Regions from separate parts of the Streptomyces sp. NBC_01471 genome, predicted to be linked through region 1. Evidence: riboswitches for the same ligand, from Rfam matches in the RefSeq annotation. Region 1 holds a riboswitch; each other region holds the start of a gene.

Region 1 (2,259 bases):
TGGGCGGAAGCAGCGACAGTGCGGCCGCACCGCCGACCGCGCCTGCCGCTGAGCCAAGGAGTCTGCGTCGCGTCAACTCGGCCATGAACATCCCCTTCTCAAGCTCGGACGGGCCCCTTTCAGGGCCCTCCGGAAACTCTTGCGGGCAGCCGGTGAGGAGCAGAGGGGTGAAACGGTGAACACGTGGACAATGAGTGGCAAGGGGTTGGCCAAGCCAGAACCTTGTGTTCGCACACGGACGGATCCCGCCCGGATGTGGTCCGGGCGGGATCCGTGGTCTCCGGGATACGGAGGCGAAGCCGTCAGTGCATCAGCGTGCCAGTGGGGGAGGCCGGTGCCGGTCGGCAGCTCGTGGTGCACGCGCTGCCGGTGGTGCCCGCCACGGCAGTTGACGCACGCACAGCTGTGGGTGCGCCCACAGCCGGTGGCGCACGCGCAGTTGGTCAGCTGACGGGGGCCGTCGTCCGCGCCGTCGTGCCGTCCGCGTCGTGTGCCGGAGCTGTCCGCGGCAGGAGATGACGCTCGGCGAGGTGGCCGAAGATCATGCCGAACCCGGTCCACAGGGTGAGCTGGATGGCGAGTGCCGAGAGCCGGAACTGCCAGAGCAGAGTGGCCGGGAAGTCCTTGGGCACCTCGTTGATGGCGGGCAGGAACTCATAGGCGAGTCCGACCACCACGAGGAAAGCGGCGCCCGCCGACACAGTGGCGTTCCAGTTGCCCAGCCGGGGCGCGAGCCGCTTGCCGAGGATCACGGCGGCGACGGCGAGCAGCACGCTGAGGACCATCATCAGGAAGTACAGCGTGGTGCGTTTGCCGATGGTGCCGGGGTCGCCGACGGACGGCGGGTTGGCCGGGTACTTGAGGAACGGCACGACGTACACGGCGATCAGGGCGCCGGCCGACACCAGCACGGCTGTCGCCCGGGGGCCGAACCTGCCGGTACGGCCGAGTGCGAAGCAGAACGCGAGGGCGGCGATGCCGCCGACCGCGACGCCGAAGACGAGCACACCGGTGGCCAGGCCGGCTGTCGACTGGAGGGAGCGGCTGACCACCTCCATCTCGTGCTCGTGGCTGTGCGCGTCCTCGAAGGCGATGGCCGAGTCCACCCGCGGCTCACCGAGCAGATAGGCGACGACCAGCGCCAGCACACCGGCGGCGAGGCCGGCCAGCATGCCGCGGACGAGCAGGGCGCGTATGGATATGGAGTTCATGAGAGAGGTCCCCTGGACGTCAGCGGTCAGTGGCAGGGGAAGCCGAGAAGGTGACGCCCGTCATGGACCCACTCGTGCACATCCGTCCCGGAGACGAGCGAGGTGGCGCCCTGTTCGGCGCCGACGAAGTACAGCAGGATGAGCATGAGGATCCCGAAGAAGACCGCCCAGGGGGCGATGGCCTTGAGGGAGAGAGGAGCGATCGCCGGAGTGGCGGGGGCGCTCGGGGTGGGGGCAAGGGAGTTTGCCATGGCAGAACCTCCTGGGGAACACGCGTCCCGATCGTGGTGCCTGAGACGAAGGTGCTGGGTCTGACTTCCCGCAGAACGGGTTCACAGTGGCGCGACCGTGCCGGATTCCCACCGGACTTCCATCACACCCTCGTCATGTTCATGTGGACCGTACCGCTTGCCGGGCCGGCTCCGCTACGGTGCCGGTCGGCCGGACGGCCCGTCACACCCCGTGCCCGCCGCCCCCAACTCACGTGATCCGCTTGCCCTGCCGAGCGGACGGACACCGCGACGGGGACAGCGATGACGGTACGCGTGATGTTGATCTCACCTGCCCACAGCGCCGCACTGCGCGAAGCGCGCTTCGACGGCGAGGGGCCGCGGATCCCGCCGCGGCGCCGCACGGTGGTGAGTCCCTGCACGCGCTCCGCGAGCGGACGGGCACCTGGCTGGAAGGGCCGGCCGGCGGGGGCGGCCGGGGGCTGGCAGTGGCCGGTCCCGCCGTGGTGCGGGCCGCCGTACCGCAGGTGCCGGCCCTCCCCGGCGAGGTGCTCTGGCGGCTGGACGCGGCACCGTGACGCTGACCGAGCTGAGCGGCAGGGCCGGACGGTGGAACCTGCGCATCGGACGGCCGCTGGAACCGTGACCCGGGATGCGCGCCCGCAGCCGGTGCGCTCCGCTGGGAGGCACGCGACCGGACTGGACAGCACCGGACTGGCCGACCGGGCTGGACAGCGTCGGACCGGACAGCACCGGACTGGCACAGCACCGGACCGGCACAGCACCGGACCGGACCGGGCCGGACTGCACCGGAGGAG
Region 2 (2,259 bases), 7.0 Mb from region 1:
TGCTGCGCCGTGTCGGTCAGCAGGCGCCACTGGGCGGAGGTGATGAGGCCGAGCGGCGCCCCGACGGAGAGCGCCGTCCGTCCGTCCGGGGCCGGCACCGGACCGGGCGCGGGCCCGGCTCCGGACGTCAGCCGTTCCGCCCGGTCCCGGGCAGCGGCCGGGATGCCGGCGGCTGCCAGCCGCTCCGCGACCGCGCGGACGAACGCCGCCGGTCCGCCGGGCAGTTCCGCCACGCGCCAGGCGCCGGTTCCGGCGGCACGGGCTGTGCTCAGGAAGGTCTCGGCCGCCAGCAGCGCACAGCGGGCCGCGTGTTCGGCCGGCACCGCCAGCGTCTCCCGCGCATCGCCGGCGCACAGCAGCGCACCGGCGCCCGAAGAAGCGATCAACGTCACATCCGCGCCGAGCCCGGCCACGTCACCGCGGCCGTCGTCGAGCGCGAACAGGAACCTGCCCGACAGCTCCGCGGCCGCCTCGCAGCCACAGAGTAGTGCGTCCAACTCCCGCGCCCAGCGCTGGACATCGGCCGCTCCCCGCCCGTCGAGGCCGGACAGCGGGGAGGCCACGACATTGCGGGCCCGCTCATGGCGTACCGAGGGCAGCAGCCCGGCGCCCGCGAACACCTCGGCGAGCTCCTGGCCCCGGTCCGGGGCCAGCCCGCGCAGCTGCACATTGCCGCGCGACGTCAGATGCAGCGCCCCGTCGCCCAGCCGCCGCGCCACGTCCAGCAGCGTCCCGGCCTGCGAAACCGTCAGTACGCCCGCCGGGATCCTGACCCGCGCCAGCGCGCCGTCGGCCGCCGTGTGCAGGCGCAGGCTGCCCGGACACGCGTCACCGCGGTCACGGCGGGCGGCCGGCTCCCGTGGAGGCGGAGGTGCGGAGGAGAGGGGCATGGCGGCGAGCATACCGACCAGTCCGCAAGGCCCATGTCCTGCACCGATGCGACGGCTCGTAAGGACCGGGTGCGCCGCGGGCGGACCCGGTGGCCCACTGCCGGTCGCCCGTCAAGGTCGTTACTATGCTTGGCGACGGGCCGTTCGGCCCGCAATCGCCTAGACGGCGACAGGGGAGGAAGCCCGGTGAGATTCCGGCGCGGTCCCGCCACTGTGAGCCCGGCTTCCGAGCCGGGTGAGCCAGGAACTCCCGCCGTCCTGACCACCGCCCGGGGCGTGGACACCCCGAGGAAGGCCTGACGCCGCATGCTCCTGCTCCTGTCGACGTCCGACACCGACCTGCTCAGCGCCCGTGCCGCTGACGGCCCGGTGGCTTACCGCTTCGCCAACCCGGCCCGCCTCCAGCTCACCGACCTGCCCGCGCTCCTCGAAGGCGCCGACCTGGTCGTGGTACGCCTCCTCGGCGGCATCCGCGCCTGGCAGGAGGGCCTCGACCTGCTCCTGGCGGACGGGCGCCCGGTCGTCGTCCTCACCGGCGAGCAGGCCCCCGACGCCCAGTTGATGGAGGCGTCGACCGTCCCGGTCGGAATCGCCGCCGAGGCCCATGCCTATTTGGCACACGGCGGGCCCGCCAACCTCGACCAGCTCGCCCGTTTCCTCTCCGACACCGTGCTCCTCACCGGCCACGGCTTCGAGCCCCCGGCGCCCGCGCCCAGCTGGGGCCCGCTGGACCGCACCGCCCGCACCACGGACGGGCCGACTGTCGCGGTGCTCTACTACCGGGCCCACCACATGAGCGGCAACACCGCCTTCGTGGCCGCCCTCTGCGAGGCCGTCGAGGACACCGGGGGCCGGGCCCTGCCGCTCTACGTCGCCTCGCTGCGCGCCCCCGAGCCGGAGCTGATCGAAACGCTGCGCGCGGCGGACGTCATCGTGACCACCGTCCTGGCCGCCGGCGGAACGAAGCCCGCCCAGGCCTCCGCCGGGGGCGACGACGAGTCCTGGGACGCGGGCGCCCTCACCGCCCTGGACGTCCCCATCCTCCAGGCGCTCTGCCTCACGGGTTCACGGGCCGTCTGGGAGGAGAACGACGAGGGCGTGTCGCCGCTGGACGCGGCCAGCCAGATCGCCGTACCCGAGTTCGACGGCCGGCTGATCACGGTGCCCTTCTCCTTCAAGGAGATCGACCAGGACGGGCTCCCCGCCTATGTCGTCGACCCCGAACGGGCCGCCCGCGTCGCCGGGATCGCCGTGCGCCACGCGCGGCTGCGGCACATAGCCCCCGCCGACAAACGCCTGGCCCTGGTGCTCTCCGCGTACCCCACCAAGCACTCCAGGATCGGCAACGCCGTCGGCCTGGACACCCCCG
Region 3 (2,259 bases), 270 kb from region 1:
GCGCGTCGAACTTCTTCGATGCGTACTGCGTCTGGTTGCGGGCCGCTCCACCGCGGACCCTTTGCTGGAGGAAGTCGGACACGGGCAGCGTGGAGGTGGTGTTGAAGGCGGCGACGCCCTGCGTCCTGATCTCGCTGAAATACGTGCTGGCCGCACGGGTGTTGGCGGTCAGCTTCAGCCCCACCTCGCGCAGCTGCCGCGCCATCAGGTCCGCGGCTGTCTCCCACGTGGCGTCGACGGAGCTGGTCTCCACGGTGATGTGCAGCCCCTCCGCGCCGGCCGCCTTCACCAGGCTCCGCGCCTCGCCGACGTCCCGTTCGCGGGGCCTGAGACCTTGCGGGTAGCCGCGCAGGCCCATGCCGAAGAGGTCGTTCCCCGCCTCACCGTGCCCGGCCAGCGCGACCCGGACCAGCGCCTCGCGGTCGAGCCCGAGCTGCACGGCCCGCACCAGCCGCGGGTCGTCGAACGGCTTCCGGCCGGTGCGCAGCAGCAGCTGCTGGGCGGTGGCCCGTTCCGCGGTGAGCAGTCGCGTCGAGCCCTCCTTCTTCAGCCGGTCCACGGAGGCGCCGGCCATGTCGGAGGCGTAGTGGACCTGTCCGGACAGCAGCGCGTTGAGCCGCGCCGACTCCTCGTTCGCGGGGACGATCTCCAGCTCGGCGATGTGCGGGGCGCCGTCCCAGTGGTCGGCCCAGCGCCGGTAGCGGGCGGTGCCACCGGGCGTGAAGGACACAAAGGTGAAGGGCCCGGAGCCGACGGGCTTGCGGAAGTCCCTCGTACCGTCGGGGATGATCTCGGTACCGGGGCCGGCGAAGACAGTGGGGAACTCGAAGTTCGGCGCCTTCAACACGAAGAGGACGGATCGCGCGCCCTCGGCCCTGGTGGCGTCGAAGTCGATCGCTGACAGCAGTACCTGCGAGGGGGAGCCGGTGGCGGGGTCCGCGGCACGGCGGTAACTGTAGAGAACGTCCTTCGCGGTCACCGGTTTCCCGTCGTGGAAGTCCGCCTTGCGCAGACGTATTCGCCAGCGGGTTCCGGAGGCGTCGCTCTCCCAGGACTCCGCGAGACGCTTGCGGACGGACATGTCGTCCGCGTACGTGCCGAGCGTGTCGTACAGGGCCTTGGCGCGGGCCTGGTCGACGAAGTTCGGGGCGATGTGGGGGTCGAGGGTCTCCTGCGAGCCGCCGGCCGTGAACGCGGCGCGGAACCGGTCGCCGCCTCCCCCGTCCTTCCCGTCCGCGCCGCAGCCGGTGAGCAGGCCGGAGGACGCGGCAAGTGCCAGGGCGCCCCCGGCGGCCAGCACGCTCCGCCTGCCGGGGCCTGGCCGGTTGCCGAGTTCCGGCCGGTGTACCGGCTCCGTCCGGGCATGCGTCATCACAGTCGATCCTCTCCGGGGTGTCCTCGCCCCTGCTGTCGGACCGGCGACGGGTCAGTCTCCTGGCTCCCGGATCATCGCTCGCCTCCGCCTTCCCATCCGCAGCCGCGGACAGTGACATGCAGGAGGACCGCTTCCCGGTCACAGTGGCGGGACCGCGCCGGACTCGCACCGGCTTCCTGATCCCCGTCGCCTCGTGCACCCATTGTGGCGCACGGGACGAGCGGAGCCGGACCCGGCTCTGCTCCCGGCTCCGGGGAGTGCGATCAGCTGGTCCCGGCAGCGCTGACGCGCAAGGTGCGGAGGAACGTCTTGTTCACGGCGCGCGCCAGGGGGCCGGTGGGTTGCGGCGACTTCCCTTGGTCGACGCGGAGGCTGCACCGCAGGCCAAGTCCCGGAGCTGACCACCTCGCGCAACCACGATGCGCCAGAGCCGCATGACCGGCCAGAGCGGGCCGGTCATGCGGCTTCGGCTCGCTCGACGCACAGGAAGGTCAGGTCACCGCAGTGCGGCGACCACCGCGTCACTGGGTGAACACCAGATCGGGCGTGCCTCCCGGAAACCGGCCTCCCGCAGGGTCCGCGTATGCCAGTCGGTGGTGGTGGGCCGCGCCGGGCGAGGGGCGTCGAGCGGCACCCGGGGGTCGCCCAGCAGGACGAACCGCCGTCGTACGGGTTCCGAGAGCGCCGGGTCCTCGGCGACCGCGCTCCACCAGGCGGCCCAGTCCTGCGCCCCGGCGGCCTGTTCACGTTCCTTGCGCGCCTCGGCGTGGGCACGGGCCGCGGCGTTGAGGATCGGCGCGGACTCGTCCACCATGTGGTCGGCGTTGAGGAAGACACCTCCTTCCCTGAGCACTCCCGTCAGTTGGCGGTAGAGGGCGCGCAGC

Evidence for each region. Region 1 has a riboswitch for cobalamin ahead of OG285_RS03660 (CbtB-domain containing protein). Riboswitches for the same ligand answer to the same signal wherever they lie in the genome.
Region 2: linked by a shared signal. The riboswitch ahead of cobN (cobaltochelatase subunit CobN) and the one ahead of OG285_RS03660 (CbtB-domain containing protein) in region 1 are both predicted to bind cobalamin.
Region 3: linked by a shared signal. The riboswitch ahead of OG285_RS02445 (ABC transporter substrate-binding protein) and the one ahead of OG285_RS03660 (CbtB-domain containing protein) in region 1 are both predicted to bind cobalamin.

The regions. Positions count from the first base shown of each region.
Region 1 is NZ_CP109450.1:841,346-843,604, reverse strand. It holds gene OG285_RS03670 (alkaline phosphatase family protein) at 1-85, opposite strand, end outside; gene OG285_RS03665 (CbtA family protein) at 444-1,211, opposite strand; gene OG285_RS03660 (CbtB-domain containing protein) at 1,238-1,462, opposite strand; adenosylcobalamin (AdoCbl) riboswitch at 1,466-1,610, opposite strand; partial or broken gene OG285_RS03655 (histidine phosphatase family protein) at 1,825-2,087, shown strand.
Region 2 is NZ_CP109450.1:7,797,543-7,799,801, forward strand. It holds gene cobG (precorrin-3B synthase) at 1-902, opposite strand, end outside; cobalamin riboswitch at 1,010-1,160, shown strand; gene cobN (cobaltochelatase subunit CobN) at 1,197-2,259, shown strand, end outside.
Region 3 is NZ_CP109450.1:571,874-574,132, forward strand. It holds gene OG285_RS02445 (ABC transporter substrate-binding protein) at 1-1,372, opposite strand, end outside; cobalamin riboswitch at 1,407-1,593, opposite strand; gene OG285_RS02450 (trans-aconitate 2-methyltransferase) at 1,872-2,259, opposite strand, start outside.